One region of the Pantoea sp. SGAir0175 genome, then DNA from elsewhere that is predicted to be linked to it. Evidence: riboswitches for the same ligand, from Rfam matches in the RefSeq annotation. Region 1 holds a riboswitch; each other region holds the start of a gene.
What was found. Region 1 has a riboswitch for thiamine pyrophosphate ahead of C1N56_RS21555 (LuxE/PaaK family acyltransferase). Riboswitches for the same ligand answer to the same signal wherever they lie in the genome.

Region 1 (4,784 bases):
ACCATAAGACGGCCAGACAGTCGCCCAGCTGCGGATCGATCTCCGCCAGCAGCTGGGCGAACCAGCCCGCCATCAGCGGCTCTGCGCTCGCCACTTTGCCCACGCTTCCCGCCTTCACCAGCAGGCCGGCAATCAGGCTCCACAGCGGCAAACCCGGCACATTGCCGGCCCAGACCTGCAGCAACAGCTGTGGACCAAACGCGCGGGCCAAGCCGCCTTTTGGCCGCGGCTGAAAATCGTCCAGCATCTGCACGTTGCCGAAATCTTCCGCCAGAAAACGCCGCAGCTGCGGTTCACGGAAGGTTTTGAGATAGCCGGTTAAACCGAGCCGCAGCATCCCGGCGTCATAGCCGGTAACCAGCGGCAGCAACCGCTCCGCCTGCTGGCGCAACGGGTGCGAACGGTCAAGCAGGCGCGAGATGGCTTCATCAATCAACGCGGTGATGCGCACTACGCTCAGGGTGTGCAGGTAGCGGCGCGCGTTATCGCGAACGCTGGCCGCCAGCGTGGCAATCTGCGCCTCGGACAGCACCGGCACGCACACTTCCAGCGCGCTGCCCTGCTGGCCAAAGTGCAGGCTGTGCCACGTCACCTCGCTGTGGCGGATGCCCGGCAGATGGCCGGCATACACTTTCATGCCCGCGCCTGCGCGGCAGCGAGAAACGATTCCATCGCCAGCGAGCAGCCTTTGGCATCGGCGCCCGCGACGCGGCCCAGCAGCTGAAACCCGCCGGGCACCATCACGCCGGCATCTTCGGTCAGAATGGCGGAAACAGAATTGAAATGGGCGAGATCGTGATGCACCAGTACGCCTGTCTCCCCTTCCGGCACGTCCGCACCGGTCAGCGGATTGACCACGCGCGTGCGGATCCAGTGCGGTCCGGATTTCACCGGCGGGCAGATTTCATTGCCGGCATCGTAAAACTGGGTGCTGAGTTCAGTCATGCCGTACATATTGATGCAGTGTGAACGCGGCACGCCGAGCGTCTGCTGCAGCGCGCTATAAAACGCTTCCGCCGCCACTTCACGCGACTGGCCCTTAAAACCCCCGGTGTCGAGGATGCGGCTGCCCGGCGGCAGCACGAAACGTCGCTGCTGACGTGCCAGTTCGTCCAGCAGATGGACAAAACTGTAGCTGGCGCCCAGCAGGGCATAAGGCTGGCCGCTGGCCTGCGCCTGCTCCAGCGCGGCGATCAGACGCGCGATTTTCAGGCCCTGCGCATCGACCATCACTTCGCTGTCTGGCGTGCCGCATTCGTGCATCGCCAGCGTCAGATAGTGGGCCAGCGAAGAGTTGGGCAGCGCGCTGCTGGGCGGAAACAGAATTGCCATCGGCAGGCGCGAATGTCCGGCCATAAAACGCTGGCGGAAGTTGATCAGCATCGAGCGATCATAAACCGCCAGCGTCGGGTGATAGCTGCGCCCCCGGCCGGTACCCGTGGTGCCGCTGGTCATAAAGATGTGGGGAATCTCCGCCACCGGACGGCAGCTCAGCGTCAGATCTTTAAACGCGGTGATCGGCACCGCCGGAATCTGCCGCCACTGTTTGACCGTCAGCGGCGTGCGGCCGCGCTGGCGGGCGAAACGGGCGTAAGGGAGATTGTGTTCGAATTGCCACGCGAACAGCTGCAGCGCCAGCTGGTTGAAATCCGCTTCCGTGGTTTCTTCGCGCTGCATAAACGCCAGCAGCGCGGCAATGATTGACGTTTCGGTCATGAAGGTGCCCTCTTTGGACTGCGGCATAACGGCCAGCCAGGGCCTGAGAAATGCGCAGGATTCGCAGAAAGGCGCAAAGAGGGAATGAGGGCGTGCAGTGACCCCGGTTCCACATCCCTACGCCGGTATTAGCCGGATCAGGTTCAGAGGGTCACTACGTTGCCGGCCGTGACAGCCGCGCGGGTAGAATCTCAGCCCTCTAACAGGGCACCCCTTGGAACAAGCTGCATTCTGGGGTCGGAACGGAGGGCGTGTCAAGGCGGGAAGGCGCAGAACCCCCCGCTTCAGCAACGCGATTATTAACGCGCAATATCACTCACAGGAGCGCGATCAGCCCGGCTGACGCAGGCAAAGCGATCGCTGAGCAGCGGATAGTTTTGCGCATCCGGCAGTTCAAAGTGCCACCATTCGGTGGGCATCCCGACAAAACCGCCGCCGAGCATGATGGCGTTCAGCAACAGGCGATGGCGCTGCGCCTGCTGCGGCACGTTGGGATGGAACGGGTGCGACTCAGCAGACATGTCGTCAAACCCGGTCCCCATCTCCAGAATATTGCCCGCCTCATCCACCAGCGTCACATCGATCGCCACGCCACGGCTGTGATTCGAGCCCCGCGCCGGTGGCACCACATAATCCGCGTCCGGACAGGCATCCCACAAGTGCCACTGCGCCTGCTGCGGACGATACGCGTCCAGCACCAGCAGGCGAAATCCCGCCAGCAGGGCGATGTCGCTGCTGCGGCGCAGCGCGGCGGCGGCATCCGGATGCAGCAACGCCTGCGCGTCGCGATAAATAGCATACCCGGCGATGTTATCGGCGGTGGCGTACTTCAGATCAAACATCAGGCCCGGCAAGGTGGCAGCCAAATCGATTAATTCAACGTCCTGCACTGTACATCATCCTGTTAATTGTTAGCCGGCAGCGTAAAGGGCTGGCGCGGCAGCGTGGTGAGTCGCTCTGCGCCCTGTGCCGTGACGCGCACGGTTTCACTGAAGGCGAGGCCCTGCGCTGAAATATACATGTGAAACACCATGTTTTCCTCCAGTAACCACGGCGCCTGAGGATGAAAACAGCAGCTGAAATCGCTCGGACGCGGAGTGCGCGTATACAGACCCAGCGCATAACCGGTGATGTTGCTGTAATCCTCACGCAGCCCGGCGCTGAGCACCGCCTCACGCGCGACGGCATCCACCGTACAGGCCGCAACGCCCGGCTTCATCGCCCGTAGCTGGCGATCCTGAATGGCGATCAGCTGTTGTGCCAGCGCCGCGCGCGCCGCAGAGATTCCACCGACAATCAGTGGACGCATCAGGCGCGCGCTGTAGTGCCGCACTTTTGGGATCAGCTCAACGTGCAGCACATCGCCCGCTTGCAGACGCTGCTCATGGCCGCTGGCATGCAAAAAGCCGCTATCGCCGCTGGCGATGACAATCGGTCCGGTTTCACCGCTGTCAGCACCGAGCCGCAGAAATTGTGCCGCCGCCAGCGCGGCGACATCACGCACACGCCAGCCGCCCTGCACCTGCGCACTCAGCTGGGCCAGCGTGGCATCGGCAATGCTGGCGGCCTGGTGTAAGCTGGCGATTTCAGCCTGAAATTTAACGCTGCGCAACCGGTCGCTGATGCCGCTGACATCACACCAGCGCACCCCGGGCAGATGGCGCGCCAGCTGCTGCCAGCTATGCACCGTCATGCCGTAGGATGCATAATCCGCGCCCAGCCGCGCCCGCTGATAGCCGCGCCGCGTCAGGCTTTGCGCCACTGCCAGCCACGGATCGTCTTCATCACGGTACGCGTCAATCGCCAGCTGCGGTGACTGCGCGCGGCACGGCGCGGCATCCAGCTGGCGCAGCACCATCCACGGTTCGTCCTGCAACGGCACCAGACAGGCACGATAACGCGTTTCCGACACGGTATAACCGGTTAACCATGCCAGCAGTTCGCCATGATCGATCAGCATCACCTCAATGTCGGCGGCGCGCATGGCGCTGCGCAGCCGTGAGAGCGCGTCGGCGATCATGACGCCGGTTCAACCGGCTGGCAGATGTCGAGGATCGCCAGCAAATAGATACGCACCATATCGAGAAATTCACTGATCTCAACGCGCTCGTCCGGCATGGTGTTGTACTTGCCGCCGGGCCCGCACACGATGCCCTCCATACCCGCATGCTGATACAGGTGCGCCGCATCGGTACCGTAGAAGGCGGGCGGCGTGATCACCCCGGTGGGCTGCGGCGTGCCGCGCACGGTCTGCCAGCCGCGATTGACCGCTTTAACGATTGGCGATTCCGGCGACACCTCAAACGGCAGCATGGTGGGTTTATCGCGCAGGCCGTCATCGAACAGCTGCGCCTGCAGGCCCGGATAGCGCTGGCACAGTGCATCCAGCAGGGCCTGCAGATCGGCCAGCACGCCGTCTACCGTTTGCCCCGGCGCAAAGCGGGCGGAGCCTTTCAGGCGGACAAAATCCGCGACCTGCGGCGGCCGCCACTCCTGCAAATCACGCCCCAGCGCACCGTGTACGGTGCCAATATGACCACGGTTAATTTTGCGGTGTTCTGCGCTTTTCGCTCCGCTGAAGGTGATGTTATTGATCTGTGGAATCAGTTCAACCGCCGCCGCAATCGCGTCGACCGCCTCCTCACGCTTTGACAGATGGCGCGTATCGCCGGTCAGTTCAATGGTGAACATCAGCGAGCCGGCATGCATGGTCAGTGCCTGTAGATCCGTGGGTTCGGCATTGATGAAATAGTCGGCGCGTATGCCCTGCTCAATCGCCGCCAGCGTACCGATGCCGCCCTGTAACTCGCCGACCACGTAAGTGAGGATCACGTCGCCCCTGAGCTTCACGCCGGCATCAATCAACGTCTTCAGCGCGCAGAAATAGGCGGCATCGCCCGCTTTCATGTTAGAAACGCCGATGCCGTAAATAAACTGCTCGTCGATTTTTCCCGCCCAGGGATCGACGGTCCAGCCTTCGGTGACCGGGTTAGTATCAAGATGGCCGTTGAACAGCAGGCTGTGGCCGCCCCCGCTACCGGCCAGCCGCCCAATGGCGTTCAGCCGAT
Region 2 (4,784 bases), on a different contig from region 1:
TTGGCAGCGAACGAGGCGCCAGCAGAGTGTTCCACGCCCTGATCCACCGGCAGAATCGACAGATAGCCGGTACCCGCCAGACGGCCGGTGTTGTAGAGCGTCTGCATATTGCGCAGTACCGCAGGAGAACGATTGTTATCAATCATCACGCGATCGACATAATCCGCGCCCGGCAAATAAAGGCTGTCCGCTGGAATGGTCATGCAGCGATGTTGAAGAAGCGTATCCGCCTCTTTACCCAATAACTGTACGATGTCCGTCATGTTCGCTCCTGATAAATGGCTGGAAAAGAACCGGCACCTGCCGATTCGCCCCCACAGCCTGGACCGAAACGCGCCAGGCTGGCAAATTGCTGACTCCATTTTTCAGACGGATACGCAGTGAAAAAACGGCAATCTGGCGTTACGCCCTACCACCACTGATGGAAATGATGCACCGGCCCAATGCCGTGGCCGACCTCCAGCGAATCGGCGTGCAGCAGCGCCTGCTGCAGCCAGGCCTTGGCCTCCGCTACGGTGCCCGCCCAGTCCGCATGGCGCGGTCGCAATGCCGCCAGCGCCGCCGACAACGTGCAGCCGGTGCCGTGCGTATGACGGGTGTTAACGCGCGGCGCGGTAAAGCGCTGGCGGCCGGCGCGGGTGATCAGCCAGTCCGGGCTTTCCGCATCGCTGAGATGACCGCCCTTCATCAGCACCGCTTCACAGCCCAGCTCCAGCAGCGCATCGCCCTGCTGCAGCATAGTCGCCTCGTCCTGCGCCATGCGGCAACCCAGCAGCGCCGCGGCTTCCGGCAGATTGGGTGTGATCAGCGATACCTGCGGCAGCAGCCGTTCACGAATGCTGGCTACCGCATCGGGCGACAGCAGCGCATCGCCGCTTTTGGCAATCATCACCGTATCCAGCACCACAAACGGCAGGCTGGCGCGTTTCAGCTTCTCTGCCACCACCTCGACGATCGCCGTCTCCGCCAGCATACCGATTTTCGCGGCGTCAATGCGCACGTCGTTCAGCACCGAGTCGAGCTGCGCCGCAACAAATGCCGGTTCGATGCGATACACCGACTGCACGCCGCGGGTGTTCTGTGCCACCAGCGCGGTAATCACGCTGGTGCCGTACGCGCCGAGCGCGGAAAACGCTTTCAGATCGGCCTGGATACCTGCGCCGCCGCTGGGATCGGTGCCGGCAATAGTCAGGGCATTAATGCGTTTCATGCCGCCACCTCCAGCGTCCACAGCGCATCGAGAAAAGCGGCGACGAAGCTGCCCGGCCCTGCCACGCTGCGCGCGGCCTGGTCTCCCGCCAGTGACATTACGCGGCAGGCCGCTGCCACGTGCTGGATGCGCTCGCCCGGCAGGCTGCTGCACGCCGCGACGACGGCGGATAGCGCACAACCGGTGCCGACCACGCGCGTCATCAGCGGGCTGCCGCCGGGAATTGCCAGCGTCTGGCGGCCATCGGTGACGTAATCGACTTCGCCGGTTACCGCGACGATAGTCTTGCAGCGTTGCGCCAGCTGCTGCGCGGCGTTCAGTGCGGCATCGGCCTGATGCACGCTATCCACGCCGCGTCCGCCCGTGGCCTGGTGGGCTAAGGCGAGAATCTCTGAAGCGTTGCCGCGAATGGCCGCCGGTCGCAGGCTCAGCAGCTGCTGACAGAATTCCGTACGCAGGGTTAGCGCGCCTACCGCCACCGGATCGAGCGTCCACGGTGTGCCGGCCTGGTTAGCGGCCTGTACCGCCGCCAGCATCGCATCACGACGCTCGCGGGTTAAGGTGCCAACGTTAATCAGCAGTGCATCGGCAAAACCGGCAAACTGCGCCGCTTCATCGCCATCAATCACCATCGCGGGCGAAGCCTGCAGTGCCAGCAGCACGTTGGCAGTAAAAGTTTGCACCACGTCGTTAGTCATACAGTGCACCAGCGGTGCCTGCTGCCGCAGCAGTTGCAGAGAGTGCGCGAGTTGCGCCGGGGAAAGAGGGTCAGGCTGTGTCATAAGGCTCCCAACCGGCAATCAGGAAGGCGAATGCGGTCAGGCATCTGACTTCCCTACGCTGGCATTATCCAGATCAGGTATTACGGGTATTTCTCAGCCTTCACAAAGAAGGGCACCCCGAGTCATGCACGTCCGTGTCAGACGTGCCTTCACAGCATAAAGGGTCAGCTTAAAGTTGTAAATCCTGCGGCAGGGGCACTTTTTTTGCCGGACAACGATAAGCAAAAATACGTGCGCCATCAATTTTCATAATTTTTTGATCATCAGGAAAATATAAACAATTCGACGGAGATCAATTTTCCCAAAAGCCCTAAAATTCATCAGGATAGTTAATTTAATCTGCCGGGGCAGTATGCGGGAAATAAACAGAAGAAAGCGCGCAACTTGATTAATATCAAACCGGCCGGCGGCGTAACACGGCCTAATTCCCTTCCGGATTTGAAGACCGCTGTTTCACCTTCACCCGGAATCGCTAATGACTTTATTCAGTTTTCTTCCGCACGCGCATCACTGGCACAATATCACCATTTCCCGTCAAGGCGCCGTTGCACCCGGCGGCCGTTACCGGTACTCCACGTACCTCGAAGCCGAATGCAAACGCTGCGGCGAGCGCATCCATAAAATTTATTATCGCGATATCAGCGATGAACAGGCGCGTCGCTGGCTGGGATAAAAAAAAGCCCCGCAACACAGGTTGCAGGGCGCTTGCGTGGCTATCGCAAAACTTATTCAGCCGGTTTGGTGCGGATCAGGTAATCAAACGCGCTCAGTGACGCTTTGGCCCCTTCCCCGCTGGCAATGATGATCTGCTTGTACGGCACCGTGGTGCAGTCGCCGGCGGCAAATACGCCTTTCAGGCTGGTTTCGCCTTTGGCGTCGATCAGGATCTCGCCCATGCGGTTGCGCTCTACCGCGCCTTCCAGCCAGTTGGTGTTGGGCAGCAGACCGATCTGTACGAAAATACCGCTCAGCGCCAGTTCGTGGCTGGTCTGGTTATTGCGGTCAATGTAGGTCAGACCGGTAACTTTACTGCCGTCGCCTTTCACTTCGGTAGTCTGCGCGTTGAGGATCACATCGACGTTTTTCAGGCTGCGCAGTTTATCCTGCAGCACTTTATCGGCGCGCATTTCGCTGGCGAACTCCAGCAGCGTAACGTGCTCGACAATACCGGCCAGGTCGATGGCCGCTTCAACGCCGGAGTTACCGCCGCCGATCACCGCCGTGCGTTTGCCTTTAAACAGCGGGCCGTCACAGTGCGGGCAGTAGGTTACACCTTTGGTGCGATACTGCTCTTCGCCCGGAACGTCCATGTTGCGCCAGCGTGCGCCGGTAGCAATGATGATGCTGCGTGATTTCAGCACTGCGCCGGAAGCGGTTTCGATGGCGTGCAGACCGCCCTCTTTCGCTGCCGGAATCAGCTTGATGGCGCTCTGGGTGTCGATCACGTCAACGTCATAGTCATCAACGTGCGCACGCAGGGAACCGGCGAGCTTCGCCCCTTCGGTTTTCGGCACGGAGATGTAGTTTTCAATGTCAACGGTGTCCAGCACCTGGCCGCCAAAGCGCTCGCCCATCAGGCCGGTACGAATACCTTTACGCGCCGAGTAGATGGCCGCCGCAGCGCCCGCCGGGCCGCTGCCGACGATCAGCACTTCATAGGCGTCACGCTTGTTCAGCTCTTCAGCCGCACGCTTATCCGCGTTGGTGTCTACCTTACCGACGATTTCTGCCAGGCTCATGCGACCCTGACCGAACTCTTTACCGTTGAGGTAAACCGCCGGCACGCCCATGACGTTGCGTTCGGTGATCTCGTTCTGGAACATGCCACCGTCGATGGCGGTATGACGGATGCGCGGGTTGAGCACCGCCATCAGGTTCAGCGCCTGTACCACGTCCGGACAGTTGTGGCACGACAGAGAGTAATAGGTTTCGAAATGCAGGTCGCTGTCCAGCGCAACAACCTGATCCAGCAGGCTCTGCGCCTCTTTCGACGGATGTCCACCGGTCTGCAGCAGTGCCAGCACCAGTGAGGTAAATTCGTGGCCCATTGGCGAACCGGCAAAGCGCGGACCGCTGTGGCTGCCTGGGTTAGTAATCAGGAATGATGGCTTACGTACCGGTTGATCGTTCTCTTCACGGAAGCTGACTTTATCAGACAGACTCGCGATATCGGTCAGCAGAGTACGGATCTCTGCGGATTTTGCGCCATCGTCCAGTGTGGCAATCAACTCAACCGGTTTCGTTAGTTTCTCAAGGTAGGCCTTGAGCTGGGTTTTTAAATTGGTGTCGAGCATAGTGAGTTCCTGTGAAGAAAATCGGGTGCCGCAGCACCCGATGGAAGAAAGATCAAAGGGCGGAGGTGACTTAGATTTTGCCAACCAGGTCCAGTGATGGAGCCAGCGTTGCGTCGCCTTCTTTCCATTTAGCCGGGCAAACTTCACCTGGGTGAGAAGCCACGTACTGAGCCGCTTTCACTTTACGCAGCAGGTCAGATGCGTCACGGCCGATGCCTTCTGCAGTGATTTCGATGGCCTGGATGATGCCTTCCGGGTCAACGATGAAGGTACCGCGGTCAGCCAGACCTTCTGCTTCACGCATGATTTCGAAGTTACGGGTCAGAGCACCGGTCGGGTCGCCGATCATCGCGTACTGGATTTTCGCGATGGTGTCTGAAGAACCGTGCCAGGCTTTGTGGGTAAAGTGCGTGTCAGTTGAAACGGAGTAGATGTCTACGCCCAGTTTCTGGAACTCTTCGTAGTGGTCTGCCACGTCACCCAGTTCAGTCGGGCATA
Region 3 (4,784 bases), 200 kb from region 1:
AAAGCTCACCTGGTCAAAGCGGATGTCCTGCGTCATGGCCGGCGCGCCGCCAGAATCGCCAGCTGATTAAAGCCGCGCTGCGCCAGCGCGCTGGCCGCCTGCGCCGCCCGGATGCCGCTGGCGCAGACCAGTACGATGCGGCGATCCGCCGGTGGCTGCCAGGCGTCCAGTTCGTGCGGCAATACGCGCTCAACCCGATCGGCCACGCTGGCAGGCGCCTCTTCGCAGCTGCGCAGCTCCACAATGCAGTCTCCGGGTTGTAACAGGTGAGCATCAATAAACGGCACGCCGGGCTGGGCCGGTTCCTGTGCCGCATCAAAGCGGAACGAACGAAAGTGCCAGCTGACGAAGTCACAGTTGACCATGCAGCCGAGCGGTGAGGGTTGCAGCCCGAGCAGTACGCTGAGCGCCATCTGCGCCTGCATCGCCCCCAGCGCCGCCACGGCCGGGCCCATCACGCCAGCGGTGTTACAGTTAGCCGCGGAAGCAGGCAGCTGCGGAAACAGCGCACGATAGCTCGGCGCGCCGCCGCAAAAACCGCCAGCATAGCCCTGACGACCCAGCACCGAGGCGCTGATCAGCGGTATGCCTGCCTGGAAACAGGCATCAGACAGTTGGTAAGTCACCGCGAAGTTATCGGCGGCATCAATCACCAGATCGCACCCCGTCAGCGCCTGCGCGATATTGCTGGCGCTCAGCGCCTCGGGCACCGCTTCGATTTGCACCTCAGGATTGCGCTGCTGCAAAGCCTGCTGCGCCGCCACAGCTTTGCTGCGACCCACATCCTGCAGGGTGAACAGCGTCTGGCGATGCAGGTTATGCAGCGCGACCTGATCATCATCGTACAGGCACAGCTGACCGACGCCCGCGCCCGTCAGCTGAGGCAGCAGCGTGGCGGCCAGCCCACCGGCACCGGCTACCAGCACGCGGGCGCGAGCCAGTTTCTGCTGCCCGACGACGCCAATTTCCGGCAGCATCATCTGGCGTTGGTAGCGTTCCATTGCGCGCTCCTTAGTTCAGGTTAGCGAGGCCGAAGATCGGCGTTGAGGCCACGGCCATATCACGCTTCTCCATCAGCCCGGCATCGCGCGCGCCCTGCCCGGCGGCGATCGCCTGGCTGAACGCGCGCGCCATCGCCACCGGATCGCCCGCTTTCGCCACGGCGGTATTGAGCAGGATGGCATCGAAGCCCATCTCCATAGCCTGCGCTGCCTGTGACGGTGCGCCGATGCCGGCATCAATGATCAGTGGAATATCGCTGAACCAGGCTCGCATCGCCCGCAGCCCGTCAATATTTCGCAGTCCCTGGCCGGAGCCGATGGGCGCGCCCCACGGCATCAGCAGTTCACAGCCGGCGGCCAGCAGTTTTTCACCGACTATCAGATCCTCCGTGGTGTAGGGAAACACCTGGAAGCCGTCGGCGCACAGAATGCGTGCCGCTTCGACCAGCGCGAACGGATCGGGCTGCAGCGTGTCGGCATGACCAATCACTTCCAGCTTGATCCACGGCGTGTTAAACAACTCGCGCGCCATGTGCGCGGTGGTGACGGCCTCTTTGACCGTGTGGCAGCCAGCGGTATTGGGCAGCACGCGCACATTCAGGCCCGTCAGCAGCTCGCGAAAAGCCGCGCCCGCCGTGCCTTCGCGGCGCAGGCTGACAGTGATAATTTCACTGCCGGATGCGGCGATCGCCTGCTGCAAAATCGCCGGTGAAGGGTAGCCTGCGGTGCCGAGCAGCAAGCGTGACTGCGGTGTAAAATCGTAAAACATCGCTCAGCCTCCCTGCATCGGTGACAGGACTTCCAGCTGCCAGCCTTCCTGCAACTGCAGGCTGGCATACTGACTTTTCGGCACAAAATCGCCATTGCAGGCGGTGGCAACACAGACCGCATCGATTTGCTGTTCGATCAGCAATTCGCTGAGGCTGCTGGCCTCAGTGCTGATGGTGCGGCCGTTAAGCTGAATATTCATGGCTAACCTCCCCGGACAGGCGCTGCATCAGCTGTTCTGCCATCATTGGTGCCAGCAGAAAACCGTGACGATACATGCCGTTAAGATAAAAAATACCGTTGTGATAGTGGATTTCCGGCAGATTAGCCGGCCATGCCGGACGCAGACCGCTGCCGCTTTCGATGACGCGCGCTTCCGCCAGCGCCGGGTGCAGGGTGTAGGCCGCGCTGAGCAGTTCCATCATGGCGCGCGCGCTGATAGCGCTGGCATCGTCGCTTTCGATCATGGTGGCGCCGAGCATGAAGTGGCCGTCGCGACGCGGCACCAGATAACAGGGAAAACGCGGATGGAGCAGACGAATCGGCCGGGAAAATGACACCTCATGACTCTGCAGGATCAGCATTTCCCCACGCACCGCGCGCAGGCCGGAGAGCTGCGCTCTGGCATGGATACCGCGACAGTCGATGATCCGGCCCGATGGCTGGCGCGCATCAAAGCGGACGCCGCGCTGCAGCAGTTTGTCACGCAGTTCAGCCAGCGCACGGCGCGGATCGAGATGTGCTTCGCGCGGGAAAAACAGTCCGCGCGCAAACCGGTTTTCCAGCGCCGGTTCAAGCGACGCCGGATCAACCCATTGATGCGCCGTCGTCATGCGCGCGAAGCGGTTTAACTCCGGGTTATCACGCGGCGGTGCCAGCACTAACGTACCCTGATGCACCACGCTGCTGACGCGCGTTTGCCACCATGCCGCAGCATGCTGGCCGAGGGTAATTACGTCGGCTGGCGCGCTTTCTGCTTCACACCACGGCGCCAGCATGCCACCGGCAAACCACGAGGCAGGCTGACGCGCTTCATCATCAATGACCTCGACGGTTTCGCCGCGCTCAGCCAGCAGCGTGGCAACACAAAGCCCGGACACACCGCTACCGAGCACGCTCCAGCGGCTCATGAACAACGATCCGGTAAATAATCTGGGAAATTCACATCGGCCTCTCAGTGATAACTGAGACCCGCAGATACAGGTGAAGGGAATCGACGCCAGCGATCGGGCTCGCCTTTGCGCCAGACGGCTTTGCACATGAAGCCGTCAGTCTTCCTACGCCAGTATCAACTGGGTCAGGTTCAAAGGGTCGCTAAGCCGCGCAGTGCGCTATTAGCCTCTCAGTCTCTCAGGCGAGACTCCCCCGACGCGTCTATTTGTATTGCAGGCGCTGGCTGGCGTCAAGCAGCATGTTAACCGAACTGCCCGCGTTGTGGATCAAAATTGCAACATATGGTATACCAGACGGATAGCGGGTAGATGATAAAAAAGACTTTTTTATTATTCACTTATAAATTTTTCAGCTAATCATGGAAGCATTATGAATAAGTTTCGGGTGGCTTTTATTAAAGCAGGATGGCATCAGGCGATCGTGAACAACGCGCTGGTGGGCTTTGAGCAGGAACTGGCAGAACAAGGCGTCGAAAATACATTAACAAGCTATGACGTACCCGGCGCGTTTGAAATGCCGCTGCTGGCTAAACGCCTGGCCGAAACCGGCAAATTTGATGCGATTGTCTGCGCCGCGCTGGTGGTCGACGGTGGCATCTATCGTCATGACTTTGTCGCGCAGGCCGTCGTCGATGGCCTGATGAATGTGCAGCTCGCCACCAATGTTCCGGTGTTTTCGGTGTCACTCACTCCGCACAATTTTCAGCCGGTCGACGCGATTGAAGCGTTTTATACCGAACATTTTATTAAAAAAGGCAAAGAAGCCGCACGCGCCGCTCTGATGATTCATCAGCTACAGATCGATTAATATTTTTTAAGCGGTAGCGGTAATAATTGATGGCCGGATTAAATAAAGAAATTTCTGGCCGATGAATATTTCAACGCGGGGCTATTGACGGCGGGTGATGAAGTGAAATGATTTCGCCAGCATTCCCGCTGGCGAAATCCTGAGTACCGGTAAAATTAACGGCTGACTTCGTGACCAATCAGGCCGCCGATAGCCGCGCCGCCGAGGGTACCGAAGGTGCTGCCACCGGTCAGAACAGCGCCGCCCACCGCACCCACACCGGCGCCAATGGCGGTGTTGCGGCCACGATGAGACATGCCACAAGCCGTTACAGAAAAGGCTAGAACCAATACCACTGCGATATTAAAGCTGCGTTTTAAAACCATCAAAATCCTCATTACCATTAATTCTAATGGAATGTAATAGTGTTAACTTTGTTTGTTGTTTAGCCGCCAAATACCTGGCGTAGCGTGCTTATCCTGGAGGCAAATTTAAGGGGCTTTGCATTTTTGTGGAAGGTAAAAATTCCTATTTTATGCCGGACCTGTCAGGTGCTGGTTATTATTCGTACCTTAAGCCAAATAAAAAGGCATGGCGTGAAGGTTCACGCCATGCCTCGCTGACTTACCGCGTAATGAATTAACGCTGCGGATGATTAACTTCTACTGGTCGTAAATCAAACACCAGCACTTCAGCGTTGTTACCGTTAGCGAACTGCAGCGCCGTCTCATTGCGTACGCGCGCGCCATCGCCGGCTTTAAAGCTCACGCCATTCACTTCAATGCTGCCGCGCGCCACATGAATGTAAGCATAGCGATCGTTAGCCAGTTCCAGCGTCTGCTGCTCGGCACCGTCAAACAGTCCCGCGTAAATACGCATATCCTGACGTACGCGCAGCGAGCCGTTGTCGCCTTGTGGCGAAACAATCAGGCGCAGCTGACCGCGTTTGTCGGCCTCTGCCACTGACACCTGCTGGTAACCTGGCTCGGTACCGCGTTCTGCCGGCACAATCCAGATCTGCAGGAAGTGCACATTATCCTGTTTCGAGTGGTTAAA
Region 4 (4,784 bases), on a different contig from region 1:
TGCGCGTTGAGGTAAAGGATCACGCTCTCTGCCAGCTTATCCAGCAGCGCGTGCAGCGTCTGCGGCTCGGCGTACATCATCTTCTTGATTTTGGTGAAAGCCTTGCTGCTGCCGCCTTCTACCATGTAGGTTGCCAGCGTCCACGGGCTGCCGGAGAAACCGATCAGCGGCACTTCGCCTTTGAGGTTGTGACGGATGGTGCGCACCGCATTCATCACGTAACCCAGCTCCTGCTCTGGATCCGGCACCGGCAGTTTATCCACATCGGCACGACAGGTGATTGGATGGGAGAAACGCGGGCCTTCGCCGGTCTCAAAGTAGAGCCCCAGGCCCATCGCATCCGGAATGGTCAGGATATCGCTGAAGAGGATCGCGGCATCCAGCGCATAGCGGCGCAACGGCTGCAGGGTGACTTCGCACGCCAGCTCCGCGTTCTTACACAGCGACATAAAATCACCGGCTTCAGCGCGCGTGGCTTTGTATTCCGGCAGGTAACGCCCGGCTTGTCGCATCATCCATACCGGGGTGATATCCACCGGCTGGCGTAACAGGGCGCGCAGATAACGATCGTTCTTCAGTTCACTCATAATGGGCTCTCTCATGCTAAGGCCGGCAGTGTAGCATTTTCACGCCGCGCTGGCGCGACACAGCGCAACCGTATCTTCAATCAGCCGGCGCGCCACGGTGCCCGGCGGCGGCAACAGGGGCAGATCATCGTAGCGATACCAGCCAGCATCCAGCAGCTCTTTACCATCGTGCTGCAGCTCGCCGCCATCGTACTCCGCCATGAACGCCATCATCAGCGAGTGCGGGAACGGCCACGGCTGCGAGGTCACGTAACGCACATTTTTTACCCGCACGTTGCTCTCTTCCATCACCTCGCGGGCCACCGCCTGCTCCAGCGTTTCGCCGACTTCGACAAAACCGGCCAGCACGGTGTAGATGCTGTTGCGATGGCGCGCATGGTTTGCCAGCAGGATCTCCTCACCGCGACGAATCGCCACAATGATGCAGGGGGCGATTTGCGGATAGTAGCGCTCGCGGCAGTGGCTGCACAGGCAGGCAAATTCGCGCTTGCTGTGCTGCATTTCATGGCCGCAATAGCCGCACCAGCGATGCGAACGGTAGAACTCTGCCAGCTGCACGCCGCGCCCGGCGAGCTGAAACAGACCGACATCTTCGTCAATTAGCTGGCGCACCGAGGCCATATTGTCCGGACGCGCTTCGCATACCAGCCAGACGTTTTCGCCCTGCCACTCGCCAATCACTCTGCCGCTGCTGCCGGTCAGGCCAAACTCGCCGGATAAGCCATGCGGCAACTCGCCTTGCGGCAACCAAAGTTTCTGCGCGGAGCTGACAATCCACCAGCCAGCGTCTACGCTTGAGATCTCACGTTGCATCTTAATCGTTGTCCTTAGCGTCAAATGGCACGCTGAAATCCTGATGTTAAGTGTGTAATAAACAACTATAACTCACCTGGAGCCCCGTATGCTTACCCAGTTAGATAACCTGACCGAGCGTGTAGGTGGCGGTAATGAATTAGTCGACTCATGGTTGCGCGCCCGTCGACAGCTGCTCGTCACCTATTACGAGTTAATTGGCATGAAGCCGAACAAAGAAGCGCTGACCGCGCTGGATGAACAGGCGCTGGATGCGTTTTGCCATCGTCTGGTGGACTATCTCTCTACCGGCCACTTCAGCGTTTACGAGCGCATCATCAGCGAGATGTCCGGCGACAGCCCGATGATTGCGGCGGCGCAGATCTATCCGGCGCTGGAAGGCAATACTGAACGTCTGATGCAACTGTATGACAGCCATCTGCAGCAGGCCATTAATGACGACAACTGCGTGGATTTCCAGCAGGCGCTGTCAGAAGTGGGCGAAGCGCTGGAGTCACGCTTTACGCTGGAAGACAAACTGATTCAGCTCGCCTGGGATAACCAGCTGGCGCGCCCGCCGGTGGCCAATGACAGCACCATTGCTCGTCCGGCCTGAACCGCTGCAGTTGTAAAAGACTTGTTATTCAGGAAAAGCCCTTTTATGCTGAATGGGCTTTTTTATTGTCTTTTTAAACGACAATCCACAATCAAACTTTGCGATATAAGCGCAGCGTGCAACAGTCAGTAAAGTCGCTTATCGCGTAAAACGTAAACTTGTCGGAGTGCCCTTAGGGGCTGAGACCGTTAATTCGGGATCCGCGGAACCTGATCAGGTTAGTACCTGCGAAGGGAACAAGAGTAGATGTGATCAGCACGGTGCAGTCAGGCGCCCGCACCGTTTCTGTTACTCCTTCCGGACTCCGGACAAGCAGCTTCCCCTTGTTTTCAGGAAACTTGCTATGTCTGATGCTAAAACCTCACGTCGTGAACAACGCGCGCAGGCGCAAAAATTTATCGATTCGCTCCAGGGAACCGCCTTCCCTAACTCCAAACGTATCTGGATCAGCGGCAGCCGCGCGGATATCCGCGTCCCGATGCGCGAAATTCAGCTCAGCCCGACGCACACCGGCGGCAGCAAAGATCATCCGCAATACGCAGAAAATGAACCGGTGCCGGTGTATGACACTGCCGGTGCCTATGGCGATCCCCACGCGACCATCAATGTGCATCAGGGTCTGGCAAAATTACGCGCCGGCTGGATTGCCGAACGCAACGACAGCGAAACCATCAGCGCACTCAGCTCAAGCTACAGTCAGCAGCGGCTGGCAGATGACGGGCTGGATCATCTGCGTTTTGAACACCTGCCGCTGCCGCGCCGTGCCAAAGCGGGTCGCCGCGTCACGCAGCTGCATTATGCACGTCAGGGCATCATCACGCCGGAGATGGAGTTTATCGCGCTGCGCGAAAACATGGGACGTGAGCGTATCCGCAGTGCAACGCTGTTGCAGCAGCACGCCGGCCACGGCTTCGGCGCGCAGCTGCCGGAGAATATCAGCGCCGAATTCGTACGCGCCGAAGTGGCCAGCGGCCGCGCCATCATTCCTGCCAACATCAATCACCCCGAATCAGAGCCGATGATTATCGGCCGCAATTTTCTGGTAAAGGTTAACGCCAACATCGGCAACTCGGCGGTAAGTTCGTCGATTGAAGAGGAAGTGGAAAAACTGGTATGGGCCACGCGCTGGGGGGCAGATACCGTGATGGATCTGTCGACCGGCCGCTATATCCATGAAACGCGCGAGTGGATTTTGCGCAACAGTCCGGTGCCGATCGGCACGGTGCCAATCTATCAGGCGCTGGAAAAGGTCAACGGCATCGCAGAAGATCTTAACTGGGACATTTTCCGCGATACCCTGCTGGAACAGGCTGAGCAGGGCGTTGATTACTTCACCATTCACGCGGGCGTGCTGCTGCGCTATGTGCCGATGACCGCACAACGACTGACCGGCATCGTGTCGCGCGGCGGCTCCATCATGGCGAAGTGGTGCCTGTCACATCATCAGGAAAACTTCCTCTACCAGCATTTCCGCGAAATCTGTGAAATCTGCGCCGCCTATGATGTCGCGCTGTCGCTCGGTGATGGTTTACGTCCCGGCTCGATTCAGGACGCCAACGACGAAGCCCAGTTTGCCGAACTGCGTACCTTAGGCGAGCTGACGCAAATCGCCTGGCAATATGATGTGCAGGTCATGATTGAAGGCCCCGGTCACGTGCCGATGCAGATGATCCGCCGCAATATGACCGAGCAGCTGGAACATTGCCATGAAGCGCCGTTTTATACGCTGGGCCCGCTGACGACCGATATCGCGCCGGGCTACGATCATTTCACCTCCGGGATTGGCGCCGCCATGATCGGCTGGTTTGGCTGCGCGATGCTGTGCTACGTCACGCCGAAAGAGCACCTTGGCCTGCCGAATAAAGAGGATGTTAAGCAGGGGCTGATTACCTACAAGATCGCGGCGCACGCTGCCGATCTGGCTAAAGGCCATCCCGGCGCGCAGATCCGCGACAACGCCATGTCGAAAGCTCGCTTTGAGTTCCGCTGGGAAGATCAGTTTAATCTGGCGCTCGACCCGCATACCGCGCGGGCCTATCACGACGAAACTCTGCCGCAGGAATCCGGCAAAGTGGCCCACTTCTGTTCCATGTGCGGCCCCAAATTCTGTTCAATGAAAATCACCCAGGAAGTGCGCGAATTTGCCGCCCGTCAGCAGACTGAAGCCCAGCCGATAGCGCTGGGGATGGCGCAAATGTCCGATGCCTTCCGTAGCCGTGGCGGCGAGCTGTATCACGCCGCCGATGCCCTGAAAGAGGAAAAATGATGACTGAAGCCTTCCCTGCCACCGCGCCAAAACTGGGGCTCTATCCGGTTGTCGATAGCGTGTTGTGGATTGAACGCCTGCTGGCAGCCGGCGTGCGCACCCTCCAGCTGCGCATTAAAGATGGCGATGATCGTCAGATTGAAGCCGCAGTACGTGATGCCATCGCCCTGGGCAAACAGTACGGTGCGCGGCTGTTTATCAACGATTACTGGCGCTTAGCGATTAAGTACAACGCTTATGGTGTGCATCTTGGTCAGGAGGATCTGGATGTGGCCGACCTGGATGCTATCCGCCACGCCGGCTTACGCCTGGGTCTGTCGACACACGATGATGCCGAGCTGGATCGCGCGCTGGCGCTGCGTCCGTCCTATATTGCGCTCGGCCACATCTTTCCGACACAAACCAAAGAGATGCCCTCTGCGCCACAGGGCATAGCCGAGCTGAAGCGCCATCTGGCGCGGCTGCAGCACATTCCCACCGTAGCGATTGGCGGCATTTCGCTGGCACGCGTGCCGGAGGTGCT

Region 2: linked by a shared signal. The riboswitch ahead of thiM (hydroxyethylthiazole kinase) and the one ahead of C1N56_RS21555 (LuxE/PaaK family acyltransferase) in region 1 are both predicted to bind thiamine pyrophosphate.
Region 3: linked by a shared signal. The riboswitch ahead of C1N56_RS22585 (FAD-dependent oxidoreductase) and the one ahead of C1N56_RS21555 (LuxE/PaaK family acyltransferase) in region 1 are both predicted to bind thiamine pyrophosphate.
Region 4: linked by a shared signal. The riboswitch ahead of thiC (phosphomethylpyrimidine synthase ThiC) and the one ahead of C1N56_RS21555 (LuxE/PaaK family acyltransferase) in region 1 are both predicted to bind thiamine pyrophosphate.

The regions. Positions count from the first base shown of each region.
Region 1 covers NZ_CP028082.1:494,547-499,330, forward strand. The annotation lists gene C1N56_RS21550 (acyl-CoA reductase) at 1-637, opposite strand, end outside; gene C1N56_RS21555 (LuxE/PaaK family acyltransferase) at 634-1,716, opposite strand; TPP riboswitch at 1,812-1,941, opposite strand; gene ddpX (D-alanyl-D-alanine dipeptidase) at 2,016-2,606, opposite strand; gene C1N56_RS21565 (M24 family metallopeptidase) at 2,621-3,736, opposite strand; gene C1N56_RS21570 (M20 family metallopeptidase) at 3,733-4,784, opposite strand, start outside.
Region 2 covers NZ_CP028081.1:1,559,147-1,563,930, reverse strand. The annotation lists gene fbaB (class I fructose-bisphosphate aldolase) at 1-263, opposite strand, end outside; gene thiD (bifunctional hydroxymethylpyrimidine kinase/phosphomethylpyrimidine kinase) at 410-1,210, opposite strand; gene thiM (hydroxyethylthiazole kinase) at 1,207-1,992, opposite strand; TPP riboswitch at 2,026-2,122, opposite strand; gene C1N56_RS07120 (hypothetical protein) at 2,468-2,665, shown strand; gene ahpF (alkyl hydroperoxide reductase subunit F) at 2,718-4,286, opposite strand; gene ahpC (alkyl hydroperoxide reductase subunit C) at 4,357-4,784, opposite strand, start outside.
Region 3 covers NZ_CP028082.1:694,546-699,329, reverse strand. The annotation lists gene C1N56_RS22605 (ABC transporter ATP-binding protein) at 1-36, opposite strand, end outside; gene C1N56_RS22600 (HesA/MoeB/ThiF family protein) at 33-1,001, opposite strand; gene C1N56_RS22595 (thiazole synthase) at 1,012-1,770, opposite strand; gene thiS (sulfur carrier protein ThiS) at 1,774-1,971, opposite strand; gene C1N56_RS22585 (FAD-dependent oxidoreductase) at 1,955-2,899, opposite strand; TPP riboswitch at 3,027-3,146, opposite strand; gene C1N56_RS22580 (6,7-dimethyl-8-ribityllumazine synthase) at 3,312-3,749, shown strand; gene C1N56_RS22575 (glycine zipper 2TM domain-containing protein) at 3,905-4,114, opposite strand; gene C1N56_RS22570 (pirin family protein) at 4,368-4,784, opposite strand, start outside.
Region 4 covers NZ_CP028081.1:3,823,106-3,827,889, forward strand. The annotation lists gene hemE (uroporphyrinogen decarboxylase) at 1-587, opposite strand, end outside; gene nudC (NAD(+) diphosphatase) at 627-1,400, opposite strand; gene C1N56_RS17885 (Rsd/AlgQ family anti-sigma factor) at 1,489-1,995, shown strand; TPP riboswitch at 2,148-2,248, shown strand; gene thiC (phosphomethylpyrimidine synthase ThiC) at 2,339-4,261, shown strand; gene thiE (thiamine phosphate synthase) at 4,261-4,784, shown strand, end outside.